One region of the Azospirillum agricola genome, then DNA from elsewhere that is predicted to be linked to it. Evidence: riboswitches for the same ligand, from Rfam matches in the RefSeq annotation. Region 1 holds a riboswitch; each other region holds the start of a gene.
The links. Region 1 has a riboswitch for thiamine pyrophosphate ahead of JN22_RS26280 (ABC transporter ATP-binding protein). Riboswitches for the same ligand answer to the same signal wherever they lie in the genome.
Positions count from the first base shown of each region.

Region 2: it holds a riboswitch for thiamine pyrophosphate, as region 1 does, so the genes downstream of both, thiO (glycine oxidase ThiO) here and JN22_RS26280 (ABC transporter ATP-binding protein) in region 1, are expected to answer to the same signal.
Region 3: it holds a riboswitch for thiamine pyrophosphate, as region 1 does, so the genes downstream of both, JN22_RS27420 (ABC transporter substrate-binding protein) here and JN22_RS26280 (ABC transporter ATP-binding protein) in region 1, are expected to answer to the same signal.

Region 1 is NZ_JAIFZR010000005.1:2,367,874-2,378,074, forward strand. Features, by position in the region: gene JN22_RS26260 (fatty acid desaturase) at 197-1,225, shown strand; gene JN22_RS26265 (universal stress protein) at 1,309-2,136, opposite strand; gene JN22_RS26270 (ABC transporter substrate-binding protein) at 2,254-3,207, opposite strand; gene JN22_RS26275 (ABC transporter permease) at 3,240-4,007, opposite strand; gene JN22_RS26280 (ABC transporter ATP-binding protein) at 4,018-4,797, opposite strand; TPP riboswitch at 4,790-4,898, opposite strand; gene JN22_RS26285 (acetoin utilization protein AcuC) at 5,059-6,180, shown strand; gene JN22_RS26290 (hypothetical protein) at 6,350-6,928, shown strand; gene JN22_RS26295 (hypothetical protein) at 6,928-7,482, shown strand; gene JN22_RS26300 (hypothetical protein) at 7,558-9,204, opposite strand; gene JN22_RS26305 (hypothetical protein) at 9,440-10,135, shown strand.
Region 2 is NZ_JAIFZR010000005.1:613,003-623,203, reverse strand. Features, by position in the region: gene proB (glutamate 5-kinase) at 1-1,142, opposite strand, end outside; gene obgE (GTPase ObgE) at 1,132-2,460, opposite strand; gene rpmA (50S ribosomal protein L27) at 2,585-2,869, opposite strand; gene rplU (50S ribosomal protein L21) at 2,906-3,223, opposite strand; tRNA gene JN22_RS17830 (tRNA-Ser) at 3,431-3,520, shown strand; gene JN22_RS17825 (STAS domain-containing protein) at 3,705-4,007, opposite strand; gene mgtE (magnesium transporter) at 4,324-5,739, shown strand; TPP riboswitch at 5,806-5,904, shown strand; gene thiO (glycine oxidase ThiO) at 5,897-7,078, shown strand; gene thiS (sulfur carrier protein ThiS) at 7,075-7,290, shown strand; gene thiG (thiazole synthase) at 7,303-8,100, shown strand; gene JN22_RS17800 (hypothetical protein) at 8,144-8,698, opposite strand; gene JN22_RS17795 (hypothetical protein) at 8,685-9,557, opposite strand; gene JN22_RS17790 (acylphosphatase) at 9,659-9,964, opposite strand; gene JN22_RS17785 (long-chain-fatty-acid--CoA ligase) at 9,961-10,201, opposite strand, start outside.
Region 3 is NZ_JAIFZR010000005.1:2,617,460-2,627,660, forward strand. Features, by position in the region: gene JN22_RS27395 (chloride channel protein) at 1-807, opposite strand, end outside; gene JN22_RS27400 (hypothetical protein) at 913-2,166, opposite strand; gene JN22_RS27405 (ABC transporter ATP-binding protein) at 2,257-2,970, opposite strand; gene JN22_RS27410 (branched-chain amino acid ABC transporter ATP-binding protein/permease) at 2,967-4,682, opposite strand; gene JN22_RS27415 (branched-chain amino acid ABC transporter permease) at 4,873-5,748, opposite strand; gene JN22_RS27420 (ABC transporter substrate-binding protein) at 5,750-6,856, opposite strand; TPP riboswitch at 6,942-7,039, opposite strand; gene JN22_RS27425 (DMT family transporter) at 7,087-8,004, opposite strand; gene deoA (thymidine phosphorylase) at 8,270-9,598, opposite strand; gene deoC (deoxyribose-phosphate aldolase) at 9,602-10,201, opposite strand, start outside.

The DNA.
Region 1 (10,201 bases):
GGAAAGCGGAAAAATCGCCGCGCCCCAACTTTGCGACAGTATTTCCTTCGGCCATACGCTATTTTGCAGTCCGGACGACCCCCTGGCCAACTTTGACCGCGGAAACCCCTTCTCGATGACCGTTGCCGCTCCGGCACCGCTGCTTGGTGCCCCGGTTTCGCCCGCCGAAACCACCGTTCCGCCTTGCGCATCCTCCATGAAAGATCCGGCCGCCAAGGCCGCGCACCGCAAGGCGCAGGCCCGTTTCTGGGCGGAGCGGCTCGCCGATTACAAGAGCCCGGTGACCAGCCGCAGTCTGGGCCAGCTCGCCACCACCCTGCTGCCCCTGGTGGCGCTGGTCGCGGCGATGGGCTTCGCGCTGGAGGTCGGCTATTGGCTGACCCTGCTGCTGGCGGTGCCGGCGGCGCTGTTCCTGACCCGGCTGTTCGTGCTCCAGCATGATTGCGGCCACGGTTCCTTCTTCAAGGCCGACTGGGCCAACAACTGGGTCGGCCGCTGCCTCAGCGTCTTCACCGTCACCCCCTACGAGGTCTGGCGGCGCGACCACGCCATCCACCACGCGACCTCCGGCAACCTCGACAAGCGCGGTACCGGCGACATCGACACCCTGACGGTCCGCGAGTATCTGGCGCTCAGCCGTTGGAAGCGTCTGGCCTACCGCATCTACCGCCATCCGGTGGTGCTGTTCGGCATCGGTCCGACGGTGCTGTTCATGTGGAAGTTCCGCTTCCCGCTCGGCGACCAGACGCGCGACGTCAAGGCGTGGCTCAGCGTGCTGTCGACCAACGCGATGATCGCCGGCGGCCTCGCCGCCTTCATGCTGGCCTTCGGCGCCCTGCCGGTGCTGATGGTGTGGGCCCCGGTGGTGATCCTGGCGGCGACCATCGGCATCTGGCTGTTCTACGTGCAGCACCAGTTCGAGAACGTCTACTGGCGCAGCCAGGACGAATGGGACTTCCACGAGGCGGCGGTCGAGGGCTGCTCCTTCTACGACCTGCCGCGCTGGCTGCACTGGGTGACCGGCTACATCGGCTATCACCACGTCCATCACCTGGCCTCGCGCGTGCCGAACTACCGTCTGCGCGACTGCCATCTGGCGATCCAGGAGTTCCAGAAGGTCGCCCGCATCGGCGTCTGGGACAGCCTGAAGACCGTGCGCCTGGCCCTGTTCGACGAGGACAGCCGCCGCATGATCGGCTTCCGCGACCTGCGCGCGATGGCCTGACCGATGGCCTGACGGCCGGTCTTCCGATCGTTGGCGAGATCGCTTCGGGCGGCATGGATCACTCCATGCCGCCCGAAGCGTTTTCAGTGCGACATCAGCGTCGGCAGCGGCATGCCGGCCAGCACGCTGCGGGTGGCGCCGCCCAGCACCAGCTCGCGCAGGCGCGAATGGCCGTAGGCGCCCATCACCAGAAGGTCGGCGCCGAGATCGGCGGCGGTGGACAGGATGCGGTCGCCGACCTCGCCGCCGCCGGTGGCGGTCTCGGTCCGCTGGGCGGCGGCGATGCCGTGCCGCCCCAGCCAGTCGACCAGCGCCGGCCCGTCCCCGTCGCGCCGGCCCGGCGGCGTGACCGTCAGGACCGTCACCGATTCCGCCGTCTCCAGGAAGGGCATGGCGTTGCGCACCGCGTGGGTCGCCTCGCGGCCGTTCTTCCAGGCGATCAGCACGTTGCGCCCGATGGGCGCCGTCGCCGGCTGGTCGGGCGGCAGCACCAGGGTGGGGCAGGCGGTCGCCAGCGGCAGCCGGTCCGGCACATGCAGCGGCACCCGCTCCCCCGACCGCTCGGCGGCGGACTGGGCGACGATGGCGAGGTCGGCGTAGGTCGCGCGCTCCGCCAGCAGCTCGACATGGTCGCCCTCGTCGACGCTCCACCGGTGGGAAACGCCGTCGAGGGCGACGGAGACCTCGGCCTCGATGCGCTCGGCGTTCTCGTGGGCGATGGCGGTCGCCTCGGCGATGTAGCCGTAGGAGGCGGCGCGGCCGGTCGCTCCCGCCGGCATCGACACCGGGGTGGCGATGTAGAGAGCCTCGACATGGGCGGAGAAGCGCCTCGCCAGCGCCGCGGCGACCGCCAGCCGGCTGGCGTGGGCGTCGTCGTTCGCCATGTGCAGGAGGATGGTCTTGATCGGCATGCGCTTCCCTCGCTGTTGATCGGCTCCCTTCTGCGTCCGGACGGGACGGCGGAGCATTGACCCTCTAGGTAATGCTCCGCGCGCCGTTCTGGCAACAGGACCCGCGCGGGAAAGACGTTACTTGACCACCACCGCGTAGCGCTCGACCGGCTCGACCTTCTGGATCAGGCCGCGCGCCTTGAGGAATTCGGCGAAGCGGGCGTAGCGCTGGCTGTCCAGGGCCGCCGGGCTGTGCGAGAAGCGCGGCAGCGTGTCGGCCCAGGCGCGGCGGTTCAGCTCGTCGTTCAGCTCGGGGCGGTCCTTGACGAAGGCGGCCTGCGCCTCCTCCGGATGGTTCAGGATGTAGAGGGTGGCGCGCTCGACCGCGTCCAGGAAGCGCTTGATGCGGGCGTCGCCGGTCTTGTCCTTGTGGGCGATGACGATCAGCTCGTCGTAGGGCGGCACCCCTTCCTCCTCGGGGAAGAAGGCGCGGCCGGGATGCTTCTCGATCTCCATCTGGTTCAGCTCGAAGTTCCGGAAGGCGCCGACCACGGCGTCCACCTGCCCCGACAGAAGCGACGGCGACAGCGAGAAGTTCACGTTCACCAGCGTGACATCCTTCAGGCCCAGCCCGTGCTTCTCCAGCATGGCGCCGAGCAGCGCGTCCTCGAAGCCGGCGATGGAAAAGCCGATCTTGCGCCCCTTCAGGTCCGGAATCGTCTTCACCGGCCCGTCGCGCAGCACGACGACCGAGTTCAGCGGCGTCGACACCAGCGTGCCGACGCGGACCAGCGGCAACCCCTCGGCGACGTGGAGGATGAGCTGCGGCTGGTAGGAGATGGCGAGGTCGGTGCCGCCGGCGGCCACCAGCTTGGGCGGGTCGTTGGGATCGGCGGGCGCGGTCAGCGTCACGTCGAGCCCGGCCTCCTTGAAGAAGCCCTTCTCCTGCGCCACCACCAGCGGGGCGTGGTCCGGGTTGACGAACCAGTCCAGCATGACCGACAGCTTGTCGGCCGCCTTTTCCTGGGCCACGGCCGGCAGGGCCGTCATCAAGCCGGCGGCGACGGCCGCCACGGCGAACATGCGCTTCATCCCGATTTCCTCTTGTCCATGGAGCAGGCGCTTTATCCGTTGAGGCCGCCCGCCGGTTGCGTGTCGGATTGCCAGGGCAGCGCGCGCCGGGCCAGCGCGTTCACGGCGGCGTAGAGCGCCACCGCGAACAGGCCGAGCACCAGCACGGCGGCGAACAGCAGGTCGATCTGCATGCGCGCGTTGGCGTGCAGCATCAGGTAGCCGAGGCCGGAGGAGGAGCCGACCCACTCGCCGATCACCGCCCCGATGGGCGCCACGGCGGCGGCGACCCGCACCCCCGACCAGAAGGCGGGCAGGGCCGCCGGCAGGCGGATCGACCACAGCGTCGCGGCCGGCGTGGCCCCCATGGTGCGGGCGAGGTCGAGCCAGCCGGGATCGGTGCGGCGCAGCCCGTCGAACAGGGCGGTCGTCACCGGGAAATAGATGATCAGCACCGCCATGGCGATCTTCGAGGCCATGCCGTAGCCGAGCCACAGCACCAGCAGCGGCGCCAGCGCGAAGACCGGAATGGCCTGGCTGACCACCAGCAGCGGCATCAGCCAGCGCTGCGCCGCGCGGAAGCGGGCGAGCGTCAGGGCGCTGACTCCGCCCAGCACGACGCCGCCGACCAGCCCCAGCAGAATCTCGGTCAGAGTCGTCAGCCCGTGCTGCATCAGCAGCGGCGCCTGCCGCTGCATCGCCTCGGCGACGGCCAGCGGACCCGGCAGCAGGTAGCGGGGCAGGCCGGTCAGCCACACCAGCCCCTGCCACGCGCCCAGCAGCACCGCCAGGGTGACGGCGCCGCGCGCCAGCCCCCTCATGCCGGCCCCCTCATGCCGCCAGCCTGCGCAGCAGCTCGGCCTGGAGCGCCAGCAGGGCCGGATCGTCGACCCGGCGCGGGGCGGTGCCCGGCGGCTCCAGCGCCGGACCGACGGTCGCCGGGCGGCCGGTCATCACATGCAGCCGGTCGCCGATGCGCAGCGCCTCCAGCGGGTCGTGCGTCACCATCAGCACGGTGCGCCCGGCCAGCGTCTCCGCCGCCGTCTCCTGGAGCCGCAGCCGGGTCAGCGCGTCGAGCGCCGAGAAGGGCTCGTCCATCAGGACCAGCGGCTTGTCCTCCATCAGCGTGCGGGCCAGCGCCACCCGCTGCCGCTGCCCGCCGGACAGCGACGCCGGGCGGTCGCGCTCGCGCCCGGCCAGCCCGACGCGGGCGAGCAGGGCGACGGCGCGCTCCACCCGGTCCGCGTCCGGTTTCCGCCGCCGCAGCCGGTCGCCGAGCAGCGCGTTGTCGAGCACGGACAGCCAGGGCAGCAGCAGATCCTGCTGGGCCATGTAGGCGATGCGCCCGGCAAGCGGCCGGCCGTCGCCGGCTTCCACGCGGGTCGGCGGCTCGGGTTCGGCCAGCCCGGCCAGCACGCGCAGCAGCGTGGTCTTGCCGACGCCGCTCGGCCCCAGCAGGCAGGTCGTCCGCCCGGCCTCCAGCGTCAGGGTCAGGTCGGAGAATAGCACCGTCCCGCCGTAGGTCAGCCGCGCCGAGGACACCGCGACGGGCAGGGCCGCGACGTGGGGAGGGACCGGCCGGGCGCCGGAACGGAGAAGGACATCGGTCATGACTCACTGATCCCTACGCCGGTGTGAACCGGATCAGGTTCCAGGGGTCGTCCCACGCCTTGGGACCTCTCAGCCGACCATCGGCTCCCCCCAGTGAAGGCGCCGACTATAGGCGGGCGGCGGCGGGCGCCGCAAGGGGGCGGTGGCGCCATCCCGCCTTGCGGAAACGCGTATGGCGCCGGCCCTTGACCGGAGGTTCCGGCCGCGCCACGTCATCGACGGCGGCGTTCCGCTCGCGCTGCGGCCAGACCGGATCATCCCTTGCCCGTTCCCCTGTTCATCGGCCCCCTGTTCATCGGCGGCGAGATTTACCGCGGCTCGACCTACGGGCCGAAGCACCCGCTGGCGATTCCGCGCGTCTCGACCGTGATCGACCTCAGCCGCGCCATGGGCTGGCTTCCCGAGACACGGTATCTCGACACCCATGTCGCGACGGAGCGCGAGCTTGCCCGGTTCCATACACCCGACTACATCGCCGCCCTGCGCCGCGCCGAGGCGGAGCAGCGGGTCGATGCGGAGACCGGCGCCCGCCACAACCTCGGCAAGCTGGAGAATCCGGTCTTCCCCGAGATGTACCGGCGTCCGGCGACCAGCGCCGGTTCGGCGATCCAGGCGGCGCGGCTGCTGCTGGAGCGTCCGTCCGGCATCGTCTACGCCCCGGCCAGCGGCACCCACCACGCGCGGGCCGGACGGGCCAGCGGCTTCTGCTACTTCAACGCGCCGGTGCTGGGCATCCTGGAACTGCTCGACCAGGGGGTGCAGCGGGTGCTGTACGTCGATCTCGACGCCCACCACGGCGACGGGGTCGAGGAGGCGTTCGCGGAGGATGGGCGGGTGCTGACCGTCTCGGTCCACGAGGAGGGCCGCTGGCCCCGCACGGGAAAGGCGGAAGACCGCCACGCCGTCCAGGCCCGCAACCTGCCGGTGCCGCCCGGCTTCAACGACAGCGAGATGGCGTACCTGATGGAGAAGGCCATCCTGCCGCTGGGCCGCGCCTTCCGGCCGGAGGTCCTCGTCATCCAGACCGGCGCCGACGCGCTGGCCGAGGATCCGCTGAGCCGGCTGGAGCTGTCCAACCGCGCGCTGTGGGACTCGGTGGCGGCGCTGCTGCCGCTGGCGCCCAGGATTCTCGTGGTCGGCGGCGGCGGCTACAACCCATGGTCGGTCGGGCGCTGCTGGGCCGGGATCTGGGCGGTTCTGAACGGCATCGACCCGGTCACGGACCCGACCCCGGAGGCCGAGGCGGTTCTGCGCGCCCTGACCTGGACGCGCGCCGCCGGCCGCAACCCGCCGCCGCACTGGTTCACCACCCTGGCCGACGAACGCCGGCCCGGCCCGGTGCGCGATGCGGTCCGCCGCATGGTCGATGTGGCGCTGGCGTGACGATCCCGTGGCGGTTGCGATTCGGATCGTCGAATTCCGTCACGTTTCGTTGACGAAACCGGATTGTTCGGGGATTCTGCTTTTCATGCGGTTCCGGTCGCGCCCCGTCGGGTGGCGCTGGCCCGGCTCCAGGGCGCGAGCGCGCGGGTTTGGGAGTGCTGGCGGACGGATGTCGAACACGACGCTGTTCCTGATCGCCATCGTCGTCATCATGCTGGCCGCGATCCCCGTGGCCATGATGCTGAAGGATTTCCTGCCGGGCATCCTGGAGAAAAGCTCCGGCCTCGACCAGCTGGAGAACCGCATCTACGTCCTCCATGCCGAGTCGCACGACCTCCAGGACCGGGTGAACGGGCTGGTCCAGCGCCGCAACGGGCAGGCGTCCGACAAGCACCGGCTGGAGGCCGACATCCGCAAGGCGGAGAAGCAGATCCGGGAGCTGGCCGAGCAGCCGCCGCTGTTCGTCCACGAGGTCGGCGATCCGCAGGCCGGCCTGACCAAGTTCGTCGCCAGCGTCAGCCAGGAGAAGGCGTCGGCCGCCGCCCGGCTCAACGGGGACCGGGCGCAGGTCAACCCGATCTGGCGCTGCGCCAACGTCGCCGAGATCTGGGCGGCCAGCCAGGAGGAGGCGCGGCAGATGGTGGACGTGGCCTTTCCCTTCAAGATGGGCTTCGAGACGTCCTTCCAGCGCGCCGGCAAGGGCGCGCCGAAGAAGCCGGCGCTGCCGCCGAAGGTGGATGCCGTCTGATGATGCTCAACTTCATCATCGTCCTCGCCATCGTCGCCATCGGGGCGTGGCTCGGCAACGTGCTGCTGACGGTGGAGGCGCGGGTGTCGCAGACCCGCAACCGGGTGCGGGGCGCGCGGAGCAAGCTCGACGCGCTCGAAGGCAACATCCGGCGCCTCCACCGCGAGGAGGAGAAGCTGCACGCCGAGATGGATGAGCTGATGCGCGACGTGGTCGGTCTGCGCAAGGAGCAGTCGGAGGTCCAGCGCCGCCTGTCGGAAGCCCAGGCCAGGCGGCGCCCGCAGATCCTGATCCTGACCGACCGTCGCAACCCCAACGACAAGGAATGGCTGGTCACGGTGGTGAACCAGCAGATCGGCGAGATCGACGCCGCGCACCCGCTGGCGCTCGATTGGGCGCGCGGGCGCGAGTATCTGGTGTGGGCGGACTCGGAGCGCGAGGCCGCCGAACGCGCCAACCGCCGCTTCAGCGCCCGGCCGGGCTATCAGGTGAAGGCGGTGGCGCCCGTGAAGGGCGACCTGTATTCGGCGGGCGCGGCGCGCGGCGCGGCCTAGGTCCCGCTCCGCGCTTTCGCGCTCCGTCCCGCAAGGCCCTTCCCCGGCCGGGCGTGGCCGGGGAAGGGAAGGGGCTCAGCGGGCGCCGGCCTTGGCCGGGGCGTTGCCGGTCTGGCGGAAGGCGTCGTGCAGGTAGGGCGACAGCGCCAGACGCATGTTGCGCAGCCACTCGTGGATGACGATCAGCGAGCGCGAGGCGACCGGCGGCGTCATGCCCAGCTTCACCAGATCCTCGCGGGTCATGGTGGCGACCTGATCCAGCCGGTGGCCGGTCAGCCGCGCCCAGGCCGGGGCGGTGCAGGGGGGCATCGCGATGACGTGGACGCCCTCGCGCTCGACCATCTCGGCCTTGCGGCGGGCGTACTGGCTGTCCTCCAGCTGGCTGAAGGGGCCGGAGGAGCCGTTCTCGACCAGCACGCGCTTGGCCTTCGGCGCGATGGCCGCCACCCGCTCCAGCGTCGCCATGCCGGTGGACAGCGAGGCGAGATCGACCGTGACCGGCACCATGAAGGTCAGCCGTTCGCCGTCGCCGACGTAATAGTCGAAGCCCGACACCTCGGCCCAGTTGAAGAACCACTGCGAGATGTTGCCGCCGAAGTCGTACAGGCGGCCGCCGCGCTGCAACTCCGGCCCGATCAGATCCCAGAACTCGTAGAAGCCGTCGCCCGAGCCCATCATGTTCATGAAGTCCTGGGTGATGCGGCGGTGTTCGACCACCTCCGGACCGAACAGGCGGGCGAGACGCTCGTTCACCTCGTACTCGACGACCTTCAGTTGCAGGCCTTCCAGCATGGCGGTCGCCATCAGGTGATGGGACAGCAGCGTCTTGCCGACGCCGCCGCGGTCATTGAGGACGAAGATCGTGCCCAGCATGCGATCGCCTTTCCAAAAAACGTTCGTTGTTTCGTCGTGAGAGAGGGTTGAGCGGGTGATGTGCGATGCCGTGGGCGGCGGAGCCGCGGGCAGGGGGGGCACGGCCGCCGTTTCCGGCAGGCCCGTGTCCCAATGCGCCGGTTCGGGATGGTCCGGTCCGGGGTTCGGTGCGTCGAGGGGTGGTGCATCGTCCAGGGCCGCCGGGACCTGGGACTCCGCAGGGGACGGCTCTGCGGGTTCGGCCTCCGGTTCCGGAGGCGTCGCGGCGGGGTCCTCCCCCGGCAGGGGCACTGCGGCGGTGGTCCCCGTTTCCGGGGCCGCCGCCTCGCTGTCCGGGATTTCGCCGTCCGGACTCCCGTCAGCCAGGTTTTCGTCGTTCGGAGGTGCGCCGTCCGCCGAGTCGGTCAACGCCGTTTCCTCGCCCGCTTCCCGATCGCCGACCCGATCGCCGACCGTCTCGTCGCGTCGTGGCGGAATATCCCGAGGCGTGGAAGGTTCGGCGGCGCCGTCATCGGCGGCCGGCGGGCGCCGGGCCTCCAGCGCCGCCCGATGCACGGCGGCCAGCGTTTCCGGCGGGGTCGCGGAGGCATCCTCCGCCGATTCGGCGCCGCGCCCCTCGTTGCCGACCAGGAAGAAGGCGGAGCGCAGCGTCACCGCCGAGATCGGCTGGTTGTCGCGGGCGGTCACGCCCAGCCTGGCCAGCAGTTCGGAGATTTCGGCCCAGGACAGGCCGCGTTCGCGCATCAGCCCGATGTCGGCATAGCTTTCGCGCACGGCCTGCATGGCGCTGCGGTTGCCGGTGGGGCGATCGGCAAGGAGCCGTTCAAGTTCCGTGCGATCGATCGACACCGTCGGGGATTCCGGAAAGAATTGGGCGTTGGATTGGATGCCGCGGGAACGAGAAGCCGCAAGGAATCCGTTCCCCCGGCGGGCAAAAAATAGTACAAGCGGCCACAGCGCGCAAACGGTTTCCAAGCGCTCTTAACGGCGTTAAACAAGCAGCTTGCGGCGTGCCGCGCGACGGTTTCCGGTGTTGACGCGGTTTCAGGATCGAACAGGATCGAATCTCCAGGGTCTGGTCAGGATGCCTCACGACTTCGGGTCTTTCGGGTCGCGCGACCGTCGTTCCGGATCGGCTTCCGCTTCGGGAATCGGCTTCCACGAATTGCGGCAGGCGTGCGAGATCTCGACCCTGCGGGAGGATGTGGAGCGTCTGGCGCACGAGGCCGCCACGCTGCGCGACCGCGTCGAGGAGGCGGTCGAGGACATCCGCGACCGCTTCGCCGCGCTCAGCGCCGAACAGCTGACCGACGCGGCGGCGATGGCGCCGCTGCTCCAGGTCGCCGTCACCACCCTGTTGGACATCCGCGAGCAGACGCGGCGGCTGAACACGCGGACCGGCCCGCTGCCCGACGACGACCGGTCCTCCTGGCTGGCCGCCGCCGACGCCCCGCCCGTCCGCCCGGCCGCCGCCGCCCCGCCTTGCGCGCCGGCGCCACCCGCCCAACCGCTCCCGCCGGAGGTGGCCGCGCCGGCCGCGCGGGCGGCGTCGCCTTTCCCGGTCCCGCCGCCCCACGTCCCCGACGCCGTTCCTCCGGTCCCCGCCGCCCCGGCTGCCACGGGTTCCGCGGGTTCCGGTCCCGGCGCGCCGTCGGCCTCCTGGCTCACCGCCCGGCCGTCCCCAACGCCTCCCCCGTCCCGCGCGGCGGCGACGCGGAGCGGCGGCCCGTCCCCCGCGAAGCCGGGCGGCATCGACTGGCTCGGCCCGGCCGGCCGCTGATCCCTGTCCGGCATCCCGCATGGCTTCGGCCCGCCGGCTGGGGGCGGCGCATTCTGTCCGGAGTCC
Region 2 (10,201 bases), 1.8 Mb from region 1:
ACGATCTCGTCGCGGCCGCGGTAGCCGAGGATGTCCTCGATCTCGTGGCTCTTGCGGCCGGCGATGCGGCGGACGTCCTCGGCGGCGTAGGCGGTCAGGCCGCGCGCCACCTCGCGCCCGTCCGGCGCCCGCACCACCACCACGTCGCCGCGGTCGAACTCGCCGTAGACGGCCGTCACGCCGGCCGGCAGCAGGCTGGCGCCGTTGCCGAGCGCGCGCAGCGCCCCCTCGTCCACCGTCAGCACGCCGGCGGTGTTCACATGGCCGGCGATCCACGCCTTGCGGGCGCTCGACGGCTCGGCCGAGGGCAGGAACCAGGTGCAGGGCGCCCCGCCGTCCTCGGGACGCTTCTCCAGCGCGGCCAGCGGGTTCAGGCGCTGGCCCTTGGCGATGATCATCCGGCAGCCGGCGGCGAGCGCCACCCGCGCCGCCGCGATCTTCGTCACCATGCCGCCGCTGCTGTAGCCGGGAGGCGGCTCGCCGGCCATGTCGACGATCGCCGGGGTCAGCTCGCGCACCAGCGGGATGTGGGTGGCGGCCGGATCCTTGCGCGGGTCGGCGGTGTAGAGCCCGTCGATGTCCGAGAGCAGGATCAGCGTGTCGGCGCTGATCATCTGGGCGACGCGGGCGGCCAGCCGGTCGTTGTCGCCGAAGCGGATCTCGGCGGTGGCGACCGTGTCGTTCTCGTTGATGACCGGGACGGCGCCCAGCTTCAGCAGCGTGTCGATGGTGCTGCGGGCGTTCAGGTGGCGCCGCCGTTCCTCGGTGTCCTCGCGCGTCACCAGCACCTGGGCGACGGTGACGTCGTGGCGGGCCAGCGTTTCCTGGTAGGCGTGGGCGAGCCGGATCTGGCCGGTGGCCGCCGCCGCCTGCTTCTCCTCCAGCTTCAGCGCGCGGCCGACGAGGCCGAGATGCTCGCGCCCGCAGGCGACGGCGCCGGAAGTGACGATCACCACCTCCTGCCCGCGCTTGCGGCAGGCGGCGACGTCGTCGGCCAGCGCGTCGAGCCATTCGCGGCGGATCCGGCGGGTTTCGCCGTCGACCAGCAGGGCCGAGCCGATCTTCACGACCAGCCGGCGCGAGTCCAGAAGGGTGGGGGGCAGGGTGGGCGAGGCGAGCGGGGAGAGGGTCTCAAGCGCCATGGCGGCCGGTCCCGTCCTTGTCGCCGTCCTTGCCTTCGCCTTGCGCGGTGGCGTCGTCGGACTCTTCCTCTTCGGACTCGTCGAGATCGTCGCCGTCCTCCAGCGCGTCCCCGTCCGCCATCTCCCCGTCCGCCATCTCCCCGTCCGCCATCTCCTCGTCCAGGGCGTCTTCCTCGGACACGTCGTCCTCAAGCAGATCCTCGCCGCCGACCCACTCGCCGAGTTCCTCGTTCCACTGCATCCCGTCGTCGTCCGGCAGCTTCTGGCCGACCGGCGGGCGCGGGATGGAGCGGGTGACCGGCGCGTGGATGACGTCGGGCTCCTCTTCCTTGGACTCCTTGATGGCGGTGAGCAGCCGGTACAGCACCTTCTGCACGCCCTGGCCGGTGGCGCCGGACAGCACCATGACCTCGGCGCCCGATTCGGCCTCCAGCGCCGCCTTCTTCTCCTCGACCTCCTCGTCGAGCAGGGCGTCGGACTTGTTCAGTCCGATCACCTCCAGCTTGTCGGCGAGGTTGCCGCCATAGGCCTTCAGCTCGTTGCGGATGGTGCGGTAGGAGGCGACGACGTCCTCGGCGGTGCCGTCGATCAGGTGCAGCAGGATGCGGGTGCGCTCGACATGGCCGAGGAAGCGGTCGCCCAGCCCGTGCCCCTCGTGCGCGCCCTCGATCAGGCCGGGGATGTCGGCGATGACGAACTCCTCGTCGCCGGCGCGGACGACGCCCAGGTTGGGAGCCAGCGTGGTGAAGGGGTAGTCGGCGATCTTCGGCTTGGCCGCCGTGGTCGCGGCGAGGAAGGTCGACTTGCCGGCGTTGGGCAGTCCCAGCAGCCCGGCGTCGGCGATCAGCTTGAGCCGCAGCCACACCCACTGCTCCTGCCCCGGCCAGCCGGGGTGGAACTTGCGGGGCGCGCGGTTGGTCGGCGTCTTGAAATGCGCGTTGCCGTGCCCGCCGTCGCCGCCGCGCAGGAAGATCCGGCGCTGACCGGGCTCGGTCAGGTCGAGCAGGACGGTTTCCTGATTCTCGTCGAGGATCTGGGTCCCGACCGGCACGCGCAGCACCACGTCGGTGCCGCGCGCGCCGTTGCGGTTGGCGCCCATGCCGTGGTTGCCGCGCTGGGCCTTGAAATGCTGCTTGTAGCGGTAGTCGATCAGCGTGTTCAGGCCTTCCGCGACCTCGATCACCACGTCGCCGCCGCGGCCGCCGTCGCCGCCGTCCGGTCCGCCGAACTCGATGAACTTCTCGCGGCGGAACGCCACGGCGCCGGGGCCGCCGTCGCCGCTCTTCAAGAACACCTTGGCCTGATCGAGGAACTTCATCGTGGGACCTTGCCCGTCAGCGGATCACAGAAAACCAAAACAAAAATCGGGGGCCGGTCGCCCGGTCCCCCGACTTTATCCCACAACCGTGCGCGCCTGGTAAACCGGCAGCGCGACGACCCGGTTACTCCGCGGCGACCGCCGGGACCTGGTCGTTGGCGGCAACCACGTTCACGTAGGTGCGGCCGTTCGAGCTGTGCTTGAAGAAGACCTGACCGTCGGCCATCGCGAAGATGGTGTGGTCGCGGCCGAGGCCGACATTCTCGCCCGGGTGGAACTTCGTGCCGCGCTGGCGGACGATGATGTTGCCGGAGATGACGTTCTCGCCGCCGAAACGCTTCACGCCGAGACGGCGACCAGCGGAATCGCGGCCGTTGCGGGACGAGCCGCCTGCCTTTTTATGTGCCATGGGGTGTTGCTCCTGTCCTTAAAAGACGCCGGCCGATCAGGCCGCGCCGTTGATCCCGGTGATGCGCAGGACGGTGAGGTCCTGGCGGTGGCCGTTCTTACGGCGGTAGTTCTGGCGGCGCTTCTTCTTGAAGACGATGATCTTCGGGCCGCGATCCTGGGCGACCACCTCGGCCACCACGGCGGCGCCGGCCACCGTCGGGGTGCCGATCGTCGTGTTGCCGGCGTCGCCGACCATCAGCACGTCATCGAGCGTGATGGAAGCGCCAGCTTCGGCTTCGATCTTTTCAACACGGATCACGTCGCCATTGGCGACCTTGTACTGCTTGCCGCCGGTGCGGATCACTGCAAACATCGTCGTCACTGCCTATGTCAAAACAAACGGCGGGCTGCTCGCCCACCGTTCGATGCGCAAGCCCGTTCATGGGAGCGGGGATCTATACGCAGCTACCGCCGCGAGTCAACAGGGTTGGTGATGCGATTGTTCGCATTTTTCCGCAAAAAGGGCTTGCGCGGGGGCAGGCGTTTGGTTAGGTTCCCGCCACCCCGGAAACGGGGGCGCGGAGGGGTGGCAGAGTGGTCGATTGCACCGCACTCGAAATGCGGCATACCTGTGAGGGTATCGAGAGTTCGAATCTCTCCTCCTCCGCCAGAATTCTTCCGGAGCGTCGAGGCAAGGGCCTCCGCTCCGGGTCTTCAAAAAGATGACGATCCCCTGGTCTTGGACCGGAACGACGAACCGCCCTGCTCGCCGGCACGGCGGTTTTTTCGTTTCGGGATGCCGGCCGCGATGAGGCGGCCGGCCCGCCGCCGCTTCAGCGGAAGGTGCCGCCGCTTCAGCGGAAGGTGATGTAGCTGTCCAGCGCGGCGCGGCGCAGCGATTTCAGGATGTGCGGCGCCGCGCCGGTGGCGATGATGCGCCCGTTGGCCTCGCGGCAGCGGTTGGCCAGGATGAACAGCATCCCGACCGCGGCGGAATCGATGAAGGTGACGAAGCGCAGGTCGAGCGGGACCACCGGCCGGTTGCCGAAATCCCATTGTCCCAGCATGGCGTGGAACTTCGGCCCGTCCTCGTAGGTGCAGCGGCCCGACAGCAGGATGCCGTCCTGTCCGTCCACGGGGGTGAAGGCGTACTCCATGCGTGCGTCCCGAAAAGATAAAATGCAAACTTTCTTCATGGGACCACGAAGTTTTCCGCAGTGCAAGAGCGTGAAATGAGCGATTTGTAACGTACGCCGACGGCGCCGGTCCGATTGCCGGCCGCCCGGACTGGACAAAGCGGGCATGCGCCTATATCTGGTGGGCGCCCCCGGCCGGACGGCCCAGACGTTCCGTCCGCGGGGCTCGCAAACCCGGTTCCGCCAACCAGCAAGCCCCGACGACGCCGGCCGACCGTCCGCCCCGGACCTCCGCCGCCGCCCCGGCGTTGCCTCGTTCCAAAGGGAGGGTGCCGCGATGCACGCCGATCCCCAGACGCCGAACCCCCGGCCCTCCGCCCCGTCGCCGCGTGACGAGGCGGAGGACGAACGCCGCTACGGCGTCGAGCCGGAGTTCGTGGACGAGATCGTCACCCTGCTGCGCGCCCGCGAGCGCGACGCCGTGCGCGCCCTGCTCGACGACCTCCACGCGGCCGACGTCGCCGACCTGATCGAGCAGATCGATCCGGCCGAGCGCGACGGGCTGATCGAGATCCTGCGCCCCGGCTTCGACGGCGAGGTGCTGTCCTACCTGAACCCCGACCTGCGCGAGGCGGTGGTCGGGCGGTTCGAGCCGCGGGAGCTGGCCGCCGCCGTCGCCGAACTGGACACCGACGACGCCGTCGACGTCATCGAGGATCTCGACGAGGAGACGCGCGCCCGCATCCTGGAGAATCTGCCGGCCGAGGACCGCGCGCTCGTCCAGGAGAACCTGACCTACGACGAGGGCAGCGCCGGCCGCATGATGCAGCGCGATCTGGTCGCGGTGCCGGAATTCTGGACGGTGGGCAAGACCATCGACCATGTCCGCGCCGCCGCCGACGATCTGCCGGAGGATTTCTACGACATCTTCATCGTCGACCCCATGCACCGGGTGGTCGGCGCGGTGCCGCTGTCGCGCCTGCTGCGCCAGCGCCGCACCGTGCGCATCGCCGATCTGGTGACCGACGAGGTCGACGCGATTCCCGCCACCATGGAGCAGGAGGAGGTGGCGAACCTCTTCCGGCAATACGCGCTGGTCTCCGCCCCGGTGGTGGACACGGCCGGGCGGCTGATCGGCGTCATCACCGTCGACGACGTCGTCCGCGTCATCGACGAGGAGGCCGAGGACGACCTGCGCAAGCTGAGCGGGTCGGGCGACACCGGCGTGTTCAGCGGCATCGGCGCCATCGCCCGGTCGCGGGTCGGCTGGCTGACCGTCAACCTGGGCACCGCCTTCCTCGCCTCGGCCGTCATCTCGCTGTTCGAGGGCACCATCGAGCAGATCGTCGCGCTGGCGGTGCTGATGCCGATCGTCGCCTCAATGGGCGGCAACGCCGGCACCCAGACGCTGACCGTCGTCGTCCGCGCGCTGGCGACGCACGAGCTGTCCTCGGCCAACGCGCTGCGGGTGGTCGGCAAGGAGGTGCTGGTCGGGCTGATCAACGGCGCCATCTTCGCGGTGATGGTGGGGGTGATCGCGCTGGTCTGGTTCGGCCCGATGATCGGGGTGGTGATCGCCTGCGCGATGATCATCAATCTGGTGATCGCCGGCCTGTGCGGGGCGCTGATCCCGCTGGGGCTGGAGCGGGTCGGCGTCGATCCGGCGGTGGCGAGCGCGGTGTTCCTCACCACCGTGACCGACGTCGTCGGCTTCTTCGCCTTCCTGGGGCTGGCGGCGGCGATCCTTCTGTGATGCGGAAACGATCCGCCGCCTGAACGATTCCCTCTTGCAAAAGACAGGCGGATCGGAAATATCGGTTGCATTGGCTTGGGGTGCCGCGCGGTGGTCGCGCGGCTGAGATCACACCCATCGAACCTGTCTGGGTAATGCCAGCGAAGGGAGCCGTTGCATGGTCCATGCACCGAATCCGCGTTTTCACACGCACCCGTCCGCCGGGGCGCGTCCGTCCGTCGCCATCCTGGGGGCCGGCTGCATCGGCCTGTCGATCGCCTGGAGGCTGGCGGCGTCCGGTTGTTCCGTCGACGTCTTCGATCCCGGCGCGGCCGGGCGCGGCGCCACCCACGCCGCCGGCGGCATGCTGGCGGCCTGCGTCGAGACGGAGCCCGGCGAGGAGAGCCTGCTGCCGCTGACCCGCGCCTCCCAGGCCCTGTGGCCGGGCTTCGCGCGCGAGCTGGAGGAGGCGAGCGGCCTGTCCGTCGATCTGCGGACCGACGGCACCATGGTCATCGCGCTGACCGCCGACGACGCCGCCAAGGTCCGCTTCCTGCACGAATTCCAGCGCGGGCTCGGCCTGCCGGTGGAGTGGCTGACCGGGGCGGAGGTCCGCCGCCGCGAGCCGTACCTCCAGCCCGGCGTGGCCGGCGCCCTGTTCTGCCGCGAGGACCATCAGGTCGACAACCGCAAGCTCGCCGCCGCCCTGCTGCGCGCCGCGCGGGCGGCGGGCGCGCGGATCCACGAGCGCTGCGACGCTCCCGCCCTGCTGGTCTCCGGCGGGCGCGCCGCCGGGGTGCGGGTCGGCGACGTCACCGTCTCGGCCGACCGGGTGGTGCTGGCGGCCGGCGCCTGGTCGGGGCTGGTCGATGGGCTGCCGCCCGTGGCGAAACCGCCGGTGCGGCCGGTGAAGGGGCAGATGGTCTGCCTGCGGATGGATGCCCGGCTGCCCCTGCTGCGCCACGTCGTGTGGACGCCGGGCACCTACCTGATCCCGCGCCTGGACGGCCGGCTGCTGATCGGCGCCACCACGGAGGAGCGCGGCTTCGACGACCGGCTGACGGCCGGCGGCCAGTTCGCCCTGCTGGAGGGGGCGTGGCGCGCCCTGCCGGGCGTCGCCGAGCTGCCGATCGAGGAAAGCTGGGCCGGCTTCCGCCCCGGCAGCCGCGACGACGCGCCGATCCTCGGCGAGACCCCGGTGGAGGGGCTGATCCACGCCACCGGCCACCACCGCAACGGCGTGCTGCTGACCCCCATCACCGCCGACGGCATCGCCCGGCTGGTCCTGACCGGCGAGACCGACCCGGTGATGCGCCCCTTCGCCGCCGGCCGATTCGCGCCGAGGGGAGCCGCCGCATGACCGCCGCCGCATCCATCCGCGTCAACGGCCGCGAGGAGCCGCTGGCCTGCGCCTCCGTCGCCGAGCTGCTGGCCGGGCGCGGCATCGCCGAGGATGCGCGCGGCGTCGCCGTGGCGCTGAACGGGGCCGTGCTGCCGCGCCGCCGCTGGACCGGCACCGCGCTGACCCCCGGCGATTCCCTGGAAATCGTCCGTCCGATCCAGGGCGGCTGAGGACATCCGATCATGACCGATACCATTGGCAACGACACCCTGGCCATCGCCGGGCGCGACTTCGGCTCGCGCCTGTTTCTTGGCACCGCCGGCTACCCCAACCAGCAGGTCATGCTCGACGCGCTGGCGGCGAGCGGCACCGAACTCGCCACCATGGCGATCCGCCGCATCAGCCTGGACGGCTACGCGGAGAGCCTCGTCGACGTGCTGCACGGCGCGTTGGGCGGCCGGGTGGGGCTGCTGCCCAACACCGCCGGCTGCCTGACCGCCAAGGAGGCGGTGCTGACCGCGCAACTCGCCCGCGAGGCGCTCGACACGCCCTGGATCAAGCTGGAGGTCATCGGCGACCGCGAGCTGCTCTACCCCGACGTCGAGGAACTGCTGCGCGCCACCGAGGAGCTGGTGAACGACGGCTTCGTCGTGCTGCCCTACTGCAACGACGATCCCGTCACCTGCCGCAAGCTGGCCGACCTGGGGGCGGCGGCGGTGATGCCGCTCGGCGCCTTCATCGGCTCGGGCCTGGGCATCCGCAACCCGCACGCCATCGAGACGATCTGCGCCCGCAGCCCGGTTCCGGTGGTGCTCGACGCCGGCATCGGCACCGCGTCGGACGCGGCGCGGGCGATGGAGCTGGGCTGCTCCGCCGTGCTGCTCAACACGGCGGTGTCGAAGGCGCGCGACCCGGTGCGGATGGCGGCGGCGATGCGCGACGCGGTGGCCGCCGGGCGCGGCGCCTTCACGGCCGGGCGCATGCCGATGCGCGCCTTCGCCGAGCCGTCCAGCCCGCAGCTCGGGCTGATCGGGGGCTGATCGCGGTCGGGAGCCGTCCCAACCGGGACCATGGGCGGCTCGCTCAACCCTTCTTGTAGGCGCCCAGCTTCGGATCGGGCTGGGCGTCGTTGAGGACGCGGGCGTCCTCGTTGGTCATCGACTGGACCGTGCAGGCGGTCGAGTTTCCGTTGCGGAACAGGTAGATCAGCTTGCGGTCGGCCTTCTTCTGCGGGTCGTGCAGGTTCAGGCCGTGGCCGAAGGCGACGCCCAGCACCTCGCCCTTGAAGAAGGCGCGGAAGCGCATCGGCATCAACTCGCGGAAGCGGCGGGCGGCGCAGTCCTTGCTGAGATCCTTCTCGAACCGGCCGGCCTTGCGCCAGTCCTGGGTGGAGCGGATCGTCATCCATTGCGGCGGCAGCGGGAACTTGGTGAGCGGCGGCGCGATCGGCAGGTCGCGGCCGGGCGGAACCGGCGCCATGTGGTCGGGCTCGGTGCGGTCGAGCGGTCCGGCGAGGGCGGAAGGGGCCAGGAGACCCAGCAGGAGAACGGCGAGACTCCCCGCCCGCCACCCCTCTCCCCGGGGGGACGACGGGGAAAGCCAGGGAGTGGGAATGGGCCGGCGGTCAGATTCGGACATCGAAGCCTTCCTTGCGAATCGCCTTGCCCATCGCCTCCACCGCTTCGGCGCCCTTTCCGCCGAGGGCGGTGGGCAGCAGGCCCTTCAGGTCGAGCGACAGGCTCAGGCTCCCGTCGGCGGCCGGAGCCCCCTTCGGAATCAGGGTCGCCGCCCCCTCCAGCCCCTCGGGCCGGCCCGTCATGCTCCCCTGCAAGGCCCGCATGATGCCGTCCAGCTCGTCCGCGCCGAAGCCGTCGGCCCGGATGGTCAGCCCCTGCGGCCGGGCGCTTTCCGACACCCGCGCCATCGACAGGCTGGAGCGGTCGAAGCCGAGCGCCAGCGGCGTGCCGCCCTGCCGCAAGGCCAGTTCCACATTGGCGACCTCGACCGAGACGGCGGTGGCCTCATGATGCCCGGCGCCGGACGGGGCGAGCGGGCGGGCCTCGCCGGGCGGACCGTCGATGCGCCCGAAGGCGGCCTTGCGGTCGTCCTCGCCGAAGCGTCCGGTGAAGCCCTTCACCGCCTCCTCGATGGCGTCGTCCTCCAGCCCGAACGCCGCCAGCATGCGGCCGAGGTCGCGTCCCATGGCCTCCATCACCTCGCCGAGGCGCTCGGCGAAGGCGTCGCCGTATTCCAGCGCCCCTTGCGGGGAGGCGAGCGCATCGTCGGCCCCGTCGGCGGGGCCGCGCAAGGGCTTGGCCAGGCCGTCCAGGGCGGCGCTGAGCAGGACGGCCGGGTCGGACGGGGGGCGGGCCGGCGTGGCGGCCGTCCTCGTCCCGCCGTCCGGCGTCCTGCCGGCCGCCTTCTCCTTGGCCTCCGCCGCCTTGGTGAAGGCGCTGGCGAGCCTGGATTTCAGAGAGCCGATGTCCGACCCGCTCACGACCGCCTCCCCCCGTTCCGCCAGGACCACGCCGCCCATCCTGCAGCCGGCATGGTTAGCGGAACCCTAATGGAAGCGGCCGGACGCGCGGCGCAAGCGGGTCAGACGGTGGCGCGCTGTTCGAAGGGGCCGTCGCCGGGGTCGTCGGCGGGCTCCGTCACCACGTCGCGGACCAGCGCCGCCGAGGGGCCGCGCCGGCAGGCTTCCAGCATGCGGTCGACGGCGTCGGGCGGGCCGGCGAACAGCGCCTCGACCGCGCCGTCGGAGCGGTTGCGCACCCAGCCCGAGAGGCCGAGGGCGCCGGCCGTCTCGACGGTCCAGCCACGGTACCACACGCCCTGCACGCGCCCGGACACCCAGGCGCGCACGGCCTTGCGCGGGGCCTTGTCCGGGGCGGCGGCGGTCACGCCGTTTCTCCGGCGCGCTTGCGTTCCTCCTCGTCGAGCAGCGCCTTGCGGGACAGCTTGCCGATCATCGTCTTGGGCAGCTCGCCGCGGAACTCGATGTGCTTGGGCATCTCGATGGGGGACAGCTTGTCCTTCAGGAAGGCGATCAGCTCGTCCGACGTCAGGCTCTGGCCGTCGTCCACCCGCACATAGGCCTTCACCGTCTGGCCGCGGTACTCGTCGGGGATGCCGGCGACC
Region 3 (10,201 bases), 250 kb from region 1:
CACCGCCTGCATGGCCAGGATGCTGAGCCAGCCGGCGAGGAAGCCGACCACGCCGCAGACCGCGTAATCCCAGCCCGCCACCACCACCGGCCGGCCGAGCGCCAGCGGAGCCTCCGCGTCGGTCAGCAGCCCGGACGCCGCCACCGCCAGCACCGCCGCCGCCCCGACCGGGGCCAGCGCCGCCAGCGTGTAGCCGCCCAGCACCAGCTCGAAGGCGTAGAAGGCGCCGGCCAGCGGCGCGTGATAGGCCGCCGCGATGGCCGCGGCCGCCCCGCAGCCCACCGTCGTTCGCAGATCCGCCCGCCGCAGCCGCAGCCGTTGCCCGACCGCCGAGGCCAGCCCGGCGCCGGCCTGGGTGTAGGCGGCCTCCATCCCGACCGAGGCGCCCGATCCGTTGGACAGGGTGGTCGTCACGGTCAGGCGCAGGCTGTCGATCAGCGACATCTTGCCGCCGTAGAGCGCGTTGGCCTCCACCGCATCGACGATGTCGCGCGGGCGCCACCGGCGGATGAGCGTCACCAGAATTCCCAGCAGCAGGCCGCCCAGCGCCGGCACCGCCAGCGCCCGCGTGGGATCGAGCGCCGCCTGCCCCAGCCTCTCCCCTTCCGGCAGACCGAAGACGAGCGCCTGCAAGGCGATGACGCCCTCGTGCAGCGTTCCCACCGCAAGACCGATGACGCCGCCCAGCAGGGCCGACAGGAGGACGACCGCCAGCGCGCTGTCGCGCACGCTCCACCGCGCCAGCGAGGCCGGTTTGGGATCAAGGGTGGCGCAGAGGTCGGTTCCGGCGCGGGCGCCCTGCTCCATACCGCTCTCGAGGGCGCCGCTTTCCAGGGATGAGGCGTTGTCCGGCATACACCGGACATGGCGCCGCCCGGCGTTTCGTCAACCAATACGGTGGGAGAGCAGCCGTCAGGGCTTGGCCGGCGCGGAAGTGGCAGCCGGAGGTGTCTCCGGTGCCGGGGCGGTCGCCGCGGCGGGCGCGGCCGAAGCCGGAGCGGAGGATGCCGCTGCCGCCGGCGCCGCCGCGGCGGTTCCCGCCTTGCGCAGCACCTGGGCCAGATTGTCGCGGACCTTGTCGGCCAGCGCGACGTCGGGCTCGCCCGCCTCGTGGAACAGCACGGTGAACAGCCGTCCCTGCGACAGCAGGAAGGTCAGCGAGACATGCAGCGTCCCCTGCGGCATCGCGCAATCGACCGCCCCCGTGCGCAGGGTGACGGTTCCCGCCTGTTCGCTGGCGTTGAGCGAAATGGTGCCGGTGCCCTCGCAACGGCTTTTCATCGCCTCGGCGAAGGCGCCGGACAGTTCGTCCAGCTTGGCCCCGTCGCCGACCACCCGCTCGCGGATGCCGCCGACGATCGGCCCGAACCGCCACGCCACGTCGGCCGGGCGCTGGTCGGCCGGCACCTTGTCCATCGGCACCAGTTCGGCGTCGCGCACCCCGGCGGAGGCGAGCAGGCCGGCCAGTCCCTCCGGCAGGCGCGCCTGCGGCGGGACCGGCGGCTTCGTGCCGGTGGAGGTCTTGATCGGCGGCACGTTGCCGCCCTTGTCGACGCAGGTCTTCAGATCGGTCAGCACCTTCTTGGTGCCCTTCAGCGCGAATGCGATGCGGTCGGACGCCGAGGCGACCACCAGCTCCTTGCCGTTCATCAGCGCGGTGACCAGCTCCTCGTCCTTGCCGTTGGAGACGACCAGCATGTCGGGCTGCGGCGCGATGGCGACGCGCTCGCGCTTCAGCTTGCCGTCGACCTCGACCTTGACCGGCCATTTCTCGCCGGGCGGAAGCTGGGCGCCGGGGATGCCGATGCCGATGTTGGTCTCGCCCTTCTGGCTGCGTGCGATCATCAGCACATGGCCCGAAGTGAAGCCGCCCTCGATCACGCAATAGGCGAACTTGCCGTCCTTGTCCTTGGCGGCACCGCCCTCCCAGCCATCCTCAAGCTCGGCCGGGCCGTCCTTGGCGGGAGCGGACCGCGCCGCCGGGGCACCGGGGCGGCCGGCCGGTCCGACCACCTCGGTCTCGGTCGCCGGGACGCCGTAATAGGCGGCGGGCGGCAGCGTCGGCTCGACCGGCACCAGTTCCGCCACCTGCACGCCCGCCGCCGACGGCACCGCCACGGAGAGAAGAAGGAGCGCGGAGAGCGGAGCGGCGAAACGGGCGGTCATGACGAGGTAATCCATAAGTCCGTTGTGGGCGCGAAGCTATCCGCGACCGCGCCGGTCCGCAAGGGCAACCGAGCCCCCCGACCGCAAAGGTCATACGCCGAAGAAGGCGTCGTGCAGCGCCGCCTCGGTCAGGCCGGCGGACGGCCCGTCCCGGACGACCCTGCCCAGCCGCAGCAGCACGGCGCGCGGGGCGGCGGACAGGGCGCGGACGGCGCTCTGCTCGGCCAGCAGAACGGCGGTGCCCGACGCCGCGATGGCGCGGACGGCGGCGAACAGCTCGTCGGCCAGCTTGGGCGACAGGCCGAGCGAGGGCTCATCGAGCAGCAGCAGGCGCGGCCGCCCCATCATCGCCCGGCCAAGGCTGAGCATCTGCTGCTGGCCGCCGGACAAACGCCACGCGCCCTCCCCGCTCTTGCGGGCAAGATCAGGGAACAGGGCGAAGATCCGCTCGACGTCGCGGGCGCGCTCGCGGCGGTCGTCGAGCCCGGCGACCTCCAGATTGTCGCGCACGCTCATGCCGGCGAAGACCCGCCGCCCCTCCGGCACGTAACCGAGGCCGAGCCGCACCCGCCGCTCCGTCGCCAGCCCGGCGAGGTCGGCGCCGTCGAAGCGCACGCTTCCCCGCGCCGGCCCCCGCGTCGGAACAAGGCCGAGCAACGCCTTCAGCAGCGTCGACTTGCCGGCTCCGTTGGCGCCCAGCAGCGCCACCGTCTCGCCCGCCGCGACCGACAGCGAGACGGAGTCCAGCGCGGTGGCGCCGCCATAGGCGACGGACAGCCCCTCCACCGACAGCAGCGCGGTCATGGCGTTCCCCCGCCAAGATAGGCGGCGACCACGGCGGCATCGCTCCGCACCCCCTCCGGCGGCCCCTCGTACAGCGTCCGCCCTCGGTCCAGGCAGACGACCCGGCCAGCCAGCGGCAGCAAGAATCCCATGTCGTGCTCCACCACCAGCAAGGCCACGCCCTCCGCCGCCAGGGCGCGCAGGCGGACGGCCAGATCGGCCTTCTCGGAATCGGTCAGTCCGGCCGCCGGCTCGTCGAGCAGCAGCACCGACGGGCGGCGGGCCAGCGCCCGCGCCAACTCCACCCGCCGCCTCGACGCCGCCGGCAGATCGCGGCACGGTCGCGCCGCAAGCTCGCCCACCCCCATGCGGTCGAGCGCCCAGCGGGCGTGCGACTCCGCAGCCGCGAGGTCGCTGTCCGACGCCAGCCGGGCGGCGGCCACCGCCTCCAGCGCCGTGGAGCCGTCCGGCAAGGCCGCCGCCTGGAAGCTGCGGGCCAGACCGGCGCGGGCCAGACGGTCCGGGCGCGCGCCGGTGAGGGCTTGGCCGGCCAGCCGTACCGTGCCGGCGTCGGGGCGCTCCAACCCGGAAATCAGGTTGATCAGCGTCGTCTTGCCCGACCCGTTGGGGCCGATCAGGCCAGTGATGGTGCCGGCCCGCAGGATCAGCGACACGCCCTGCACCGCGTGGACGCCGCCGAAGGCCTTCGACAGCCCTTCGACCGACAGCGCCTCCCCGTCGCGCTTGCGACCGGGCGGGGGCTCCGCCGCGTCGGGGACGGGACGGGCACGGCGCGGGAACAGCCGCTCCAGCAGGCCGGTCAGCCCGTCGGGCGCCAGCAGGATGGTCAGCAGCAGCGCCGCGCCATAGACGATCAGGTAGCTGCGCTCCAGCGCGCGGAACCATTCCGGCAGATGGACCAGCAGCACGGCGCCCAGCACCGCGCCGGCCATCCGCCCGCGCCCGCCGACCACCGCGATGGTGAGGATGGAGACCATCACCGGGAACTCCAGCACCTCGGGCGACACCACCCGCTGGGTGTGCACGGCAAGCGCCCCGGCCGCTCCGGCGAACAGCGCGCTGACGCCGAAGGCGGTCAACCGCAGCCGGCCGACGTCCAGCCCCAGCGTGGCCGCCGCCATCGGATCGTCGCGCACCAGCGCCAGCGCCCGCCCCAGCCGCCCGCGTGCCAGCCACCAGCCGAGGGTGCCCCCGACCGCCACCATCCCCCAGACCAGCGCCGCCATCGGCAGCCCGCGCGGCACCGCCCAGCCGAACAGCGCGACGCCGGGCACGCCGGGCAGCCCGTTGGCACCGCCGGTCAACTCCGGCGCATTGACCGCCAGCAGATGCAGAACCTGGGCGATGCCGAGCGTCGCCAACGCGAAGTAATGCGATTCCAGCCGCAGCACCGCCAGCCCGACCGGCAGCGCCACCAGCAACGGCACCAGCAGGGACAGCGGAAAGGTGACGGCGAAGTCCAGCCCGTACCGGCTGCCGAGAATCCCGGTGACGTAGGCGCCCAGCCCGAAGAAGGCGCCCTGGGCGAGCGACAGCGCCCCGCCCAGCCCGAACAGGATCTGGAAGCCGAAGGCGGCCAGCGCGTACACCCCGGCGACGGTCAGCACCCGCAGCCCGTAGGGCGACGCGAAGCCGACCGCGTGGACGAACAGCGCCAGTGCCGCGAGTGCCAGGATGCCGTCGGCCACGCGGCCGGAAAGCGAAGCCCGCATCTAGCGCTCCCTCCCCGTCCGCTTGAGTCCCTCTCCCGCCCCGGGAGAGGGGGGCGCCGAAGGCGCCGGGTGAGGGGTTCCCCAAGGATCCAGGCGCATGCGTCTTGGAGAACCCCTCACCCTTCCCGCCTGCGGCGGGCCCCTTCCCTCTCCCGGGGCGGGAGAGGGAGCCATCCCCGGATCGGACATCTCACGCACGGCGGCGCACCGCTTCGCCGAACAGCCCTTGCGGCCGGACCACCAGGATCACCAGCAACGTCGCGTAGAGCGCGCCCAGCGCCACCGGGTAGGACAGCACCGACGACACCCCGACCTCGAACAGCGCGATCAGTAGCGCGCCCGCCACCGCCCCCGGCACCGAGCCCCAGCCGCCGACCGTCACCGCGATGTAGGCCTTCAGGATCAGATCGCCGCCCGCCGTCGGCGTGACGAAATAGCGGTTGGCGAGCAGCAACCCCGCCGCCCCGGCACAGGCCGTGCCGATGGCGAAGGTGATGAGGATCATCGCCGTCACCGGCACGCCGCAGGCCCGCGCCATCTCCGGATCCTGCGCGGTGGCGCGCAGCCGCCGGCCGAGTTGCGTGCGCCCGAACACCCATTGCTGGACGCCGATCAGCAGGGCGGCGACGGCGACGATGGCGACCGACTGCTCGGCCACCGCAACCCCGCCGATCCGCCAGAGCCCATCGCCGAACAGCGGCGGCGCCACGCGCGGCTCCGGCCCGAACAGCACGGAGGCGCCGTTCTGCAGGATGATGCCCACCGCGATGGTGCTGATGAACACCGACACCGGCGGGCGCCGACGCAGCGGCAGATAGGCCGCCGCCGCCAGCAGCAGCCCCAGCCCGGCCATCAGCACCAGCACCACCGGCAGCAGCACGATGCCCGGCAGCGGGATCAGCGGCGCCAGCGCCACCGCCAGCAGGCCGCCGGCCATCACCAGATCGCCCTGCGCGAAGTTCACCGCCGAGGTGGCGTTCAGCACCAGCACGAAGCCGAGGGCCACCAGCGCGTAGGCCGCCCCCAGCGCCACCCCGTTCAGCAGGAGCTGAAGCGCCGTCGCCACCCTACTTCACCACGCCCGCCACATCGTTGTAGCGCTTGACCAGCGCCGGCACGCGGCTGGTGCCGTCGTAGCAGACGATCACCGCGGAATGGGCCATGTTGCCCTTGCCGTCCGACTTGTAGGTCATGGCGAGGCCGGCGTGGCTACCGCCGGCCAGCGCCTTGCGGATGTCCTCGGCTGTCTTCGCGCCATCCCGCACCGCCGCCAGCACCATCCTCATCCCGTCATACTGGCCGAGCGCGAAGGCGTCCGGCTCCTTGCCGAAGGCGGCGCGGTAGGAGGCGGTGAAGGCCTCCATCGCCGGCGACCCGCCGGAAATGGGCGAGGCGGCGGTCTCCGCGCACACACCCTTCAGCTCGGCCGGCTCCAGCAGAGCCGCCGTGCTCGGCTGGTGCATGGCGGAGCCGGCGACGATGGGCAGGGTGACGCCGCTCGCCGCCGCCTGCTTCAACAGCAGCGCGGTCGGCCCGGAATGCAGATGGAGCACCAGCACGTCCGGCTTGGCTGCCAGCGCCTTGGTCAGCACCGGCAGCAGATCCTTGGCCGCCGGGTCGACGCCCTCCTCGAACACCAGCTCGGCGCCCAACGCCTTGAAGGCCGGCTCCAGATGGGCCTTGCCGCTCTGGCCGTAGGCGGTGGTCTGGTAGATCAGCGCCGGCCGCTTGCGGCCCAGCTCCTCCACCACGTAGCGGGCGTGGGCGGTCTTGGTCACGGCGTCGCCGGGGAAGAAGCGGAAGACCCAGGGATTGCCCTGCTCGGTGATCGAGGCGGTGCCCGACACGGTGACCAGCGGCAGCTTCAGCTCGGCCGCCAGCGGCAGCATCGCCAACATCTGCGTGCCCAGCATGCTCGCCGCCACGGCGCCGACGCTGCCGTTGCCGGCCGCCCGCTCCAGCGCCGTCACCGCCGCCTCCGGCGAGGTGCCGGTGTCGATGACGTCCGCTTTGGCGCCGGCCTCCGTCAGCGCCAGCGCGGCGCCGTTGCGCTGGCTGGTGCCCTCCAGCGACAGGAAGCCGGTCAGCGGGACCAGCACCGGAAAGGACAGCGTCTCGGCCCGTGCCGGCAGCGCCGCCAGAAGACCAAGAGCAAGGAAAGCCGCGCGCCGCATGACCGAAAAACTCCTCCTGCGCCGGCGGCGGGAGGACTGAACGGGGCAACGGGAGGGCCGGTCGGGGAAAGGCCGGTCGGCCGGGTCGTTGGCGCGCTCGGCTCCCTTCGCCGGCATGACCCGGATCAGGTTCGATGGGTGTGGTCTCAGCCCGCCGTCAGACGGGCACCCCAGCCGTGAACGAGGGGGCGAGAGTGTCGCCGCCCTCCCCATCCTGTCAAGCGGTCCTGTCAGGCGCCGCGCCGCCGCCGGTCCTTCATGGTTTCACGATGCAGGATGTAGAGGCCGCTGCCGATGATCACCATCGCGCCCGCCAACACCGGCACGGTCGGCAGGTCGCCGAACACCAGATAGCCGAACAGGCTGGCCCAGACCATGCCGGTGTACTCGAAGGGCGCCACCACCGAGGGCGGCGCGCGGCGGAAGGCCTGGGTCAGCAGCACCTGCGCCACCGCGCCCAGCGCGCCGACCGTCGCCATCAGCCCCAGTTCGGTCGCCGAGGGCGGGATCCAGACGGGAACCGCCAGCACGCCGCTGACCACCGTCGTCGTCATCAGCAGGTAGATGACGATGGAGGCGGCGGTCTCGGTCCGCGACAGCCCGCGCACCGCCAGCGCCGCCAGAGCATAGAACAGGGCGGCGCACAGCCCGACCAGCACCGGGACGACCGGCGCCCCGGTCGAGGGCTGGGCCATCACCACCACGCCGCCGAAGCCGAACAGCACCGCCGCCCAGCGCCGCCAGCCCACCGCCTCGCCCAGCAGCGGCCCCGACAGCGCCGTGATGAACAGCGGCCCGGCGAAGCTCAGGACATAGACCTCGGCCAGCGGCAGATGCTTGAAGGCGTAGAAGAAGCAGCCCATCGACAGCAGCCCGGCAAAGGCCCGCCAGACATGCCCCCAGGGCCGCCGGGTCCGCAGCGCCGCCAGCCCGCCGCCGCGCGTCATCGTGTAGCCGCCGACCAGCAGCAGCGCCACCGCCGAGCGCACGAACATCAGCTGCGGCACCGGGTAGCTGGCCGACAGGAACTTGATGAGCGTGTCCATCGCCGCGAACAGCAGGATCGTCACCAGGAAACAGCCGACGGCGTAGGGGACCGAATCGGCCTCGGCGGGCAGCAGCTCGGCGCGTTTGACGGCTTCGGTCATCAATGGACTCGGGGAACGGGAAATGGCGAGGTTGCCCACATTATAGGCAAGCCGCATCGTCGCCCAATGCCGCAACCGCAGATCAGCCCAGCGTCGGTCCGGATTTGGCCCGGACTTGGCCCTGCAATCCGCTCTCGGCTTCCCAGCCACGTCATGCCCGTGCTTGACACGGGCATCCACGGGCAAGCTTCAAGAAACCGCGTGGATGACCGGGACAAGCCCGGTCATGACGAGCAGCACCAATAAAGCGGTTGTTTCCACATGGTTACACCCGCTTGGCGATCAGCGGGCCGCGCGGCGGAGCGGTGTCGGCCACGGTGACGGCGCGCCGCAGGCGCTCCGCCGCCTCGTCGGCCTGCGCCTCGGTCCGCGCGTGGAGGATGGCGAGCGGCTGCGCGCTCGGCCCGCCCGCCGGCCCGACCTCCGTCCCCAGCCCAGCGACCGAATCGAGGCCGACCGCGAAGTCGATGGCGTCGGTCACCTTGGTGCGCCCGCCGCCCAACGCCACCACGGCCATGCCGACCGCCCGCGTGTCGATGGACGCCACCCGTCCCGCCCGCCCGGCGAAGACCGGCCGCACCACCGGCGCTTGGTCGAGATGGCAGTCGGGCCGCTCCAGCAGATCCGACGGACCGCCCAGCGCCTGGACCATGCGGGCGAAGCGCTCGGCGGCGCGGCCGTCGCGCACGGAACGGTCGGCCATCGCGCGGCCCGCCGCCGCGTCCGGCGCCAGCTTGGCCAGCGCCAGCAGTTCGCCGGCCAGCGCCACCGTCACCTCGTAGAGGCGCGGCTCGGCCGGCTCGCCGCGCAGGATGGCGAGGCACTCGCGCATCTCCAGCGCGTTGCCGGCGCTGCGGCCCAGCACCTCGTTCATGTCGGTCAGCAGGGCCACCGCCGGCAGCTCGGCGCCGACCGAGACGGTGACGATGCTCTCGGCCAGCGCCTCGGCATCCTCCAGCCGCTGCATGAAGGCGCCGGAGCCGAACTTCACGTCCATCACCAGCGCGTCGAGCCCGGCGGCGAGCTTCTTCGACAGGATCGAGGCGGTGATCAGGTCGAGCGACTCGACCGTCGCCGTCACGTCGCGGATCGCGTAGAGCCGCCGGTCGGCCGGGGCGATGTCGTCGGTGGCGCCAATCACGGCGCAGCCGACCTCTTTCACCACCCGGCGCAGCAGGTCGTTGTCGGGCTTGGCGCGGTAGCCGGGGATCGCCTCGAACTTGTCGAGCGTGCCGCCGGTATGCCCCAGCCCGCGCCCCGACACCATCGGCACGAAACCGCCGCAGGCCGCCAGCATTGGCGCCAGGATCAGGCTGACCTTGTCGCCGACCCCGCCGGTCGAATGCTTGTCGATCACCGGGCCGGGCAGGTTCAGCGATCGCCACTCCATCACCGTGCCCGAATCGCGCATGGCGCGGGTCAGGGCGACGCGCTCGCCCAGATCCATGCCGCGGAAGAACACCGCCATGGCGAAGGCCGCCGCCTGGCTTTCCGTCACCGACCCGTCGGTGATGCCGCGCACGAAGGCGGCGATGGTGGCGGCGTCGAGCGCCACCCCGTCGCGCTTGGCCCGGACGATTTCCTGCGGCAGCATCGCTCAGTAACCCGCCACCGCCGCCGGGGCCACGCCATGGCCGGCCTCGGCCAGCAGGGCGTCGAGCAGGCTCGACGCGCCGAAGCGGAAGGTCTTCGGCGTCGCCCAGCCCTCGCCCAGGATTTCATCGGCCAGCGCCAGGAACAGCGCCGCCCCGGCGGCATCGCGGATGCCGCCCGCCGCCTTGAAGCCGACCTCCTTTCCCGATTCGTAGATGCTGTCGAGAATCACCGCCGCCGCCTCCGGCGTCGCCGCCGGCTGGGTCTTTCCGGTCGAGGTCTTCAGGAAGTCCGCCCCCGCCGCGATGGCGTCGCGCGCCGCCCAGGCCAGCAGATCGGCGTCGGGGAAAGCCCCCGATTCGAGGATGACCTTCATCAGCGCCGCGCTGCCGCAGGCCTCCCGGCAGGCCTTCACCACGTTCATCGGCTGGGTGCGGGCGCCGTCGATGAAGGCGCGGTAGGGCAGCACGACGTCGATCTCGTCGGCCCCGTCGGCGACGGCGCGGCGCGCCTCGGCGGCGACCGCGGCGGCGTCGGCCTCGCCGGTCGGGAAATTGACCACGGTGGCGACCTTCACCGGCGTGCCCTCCAGCGCCTTGCGCGC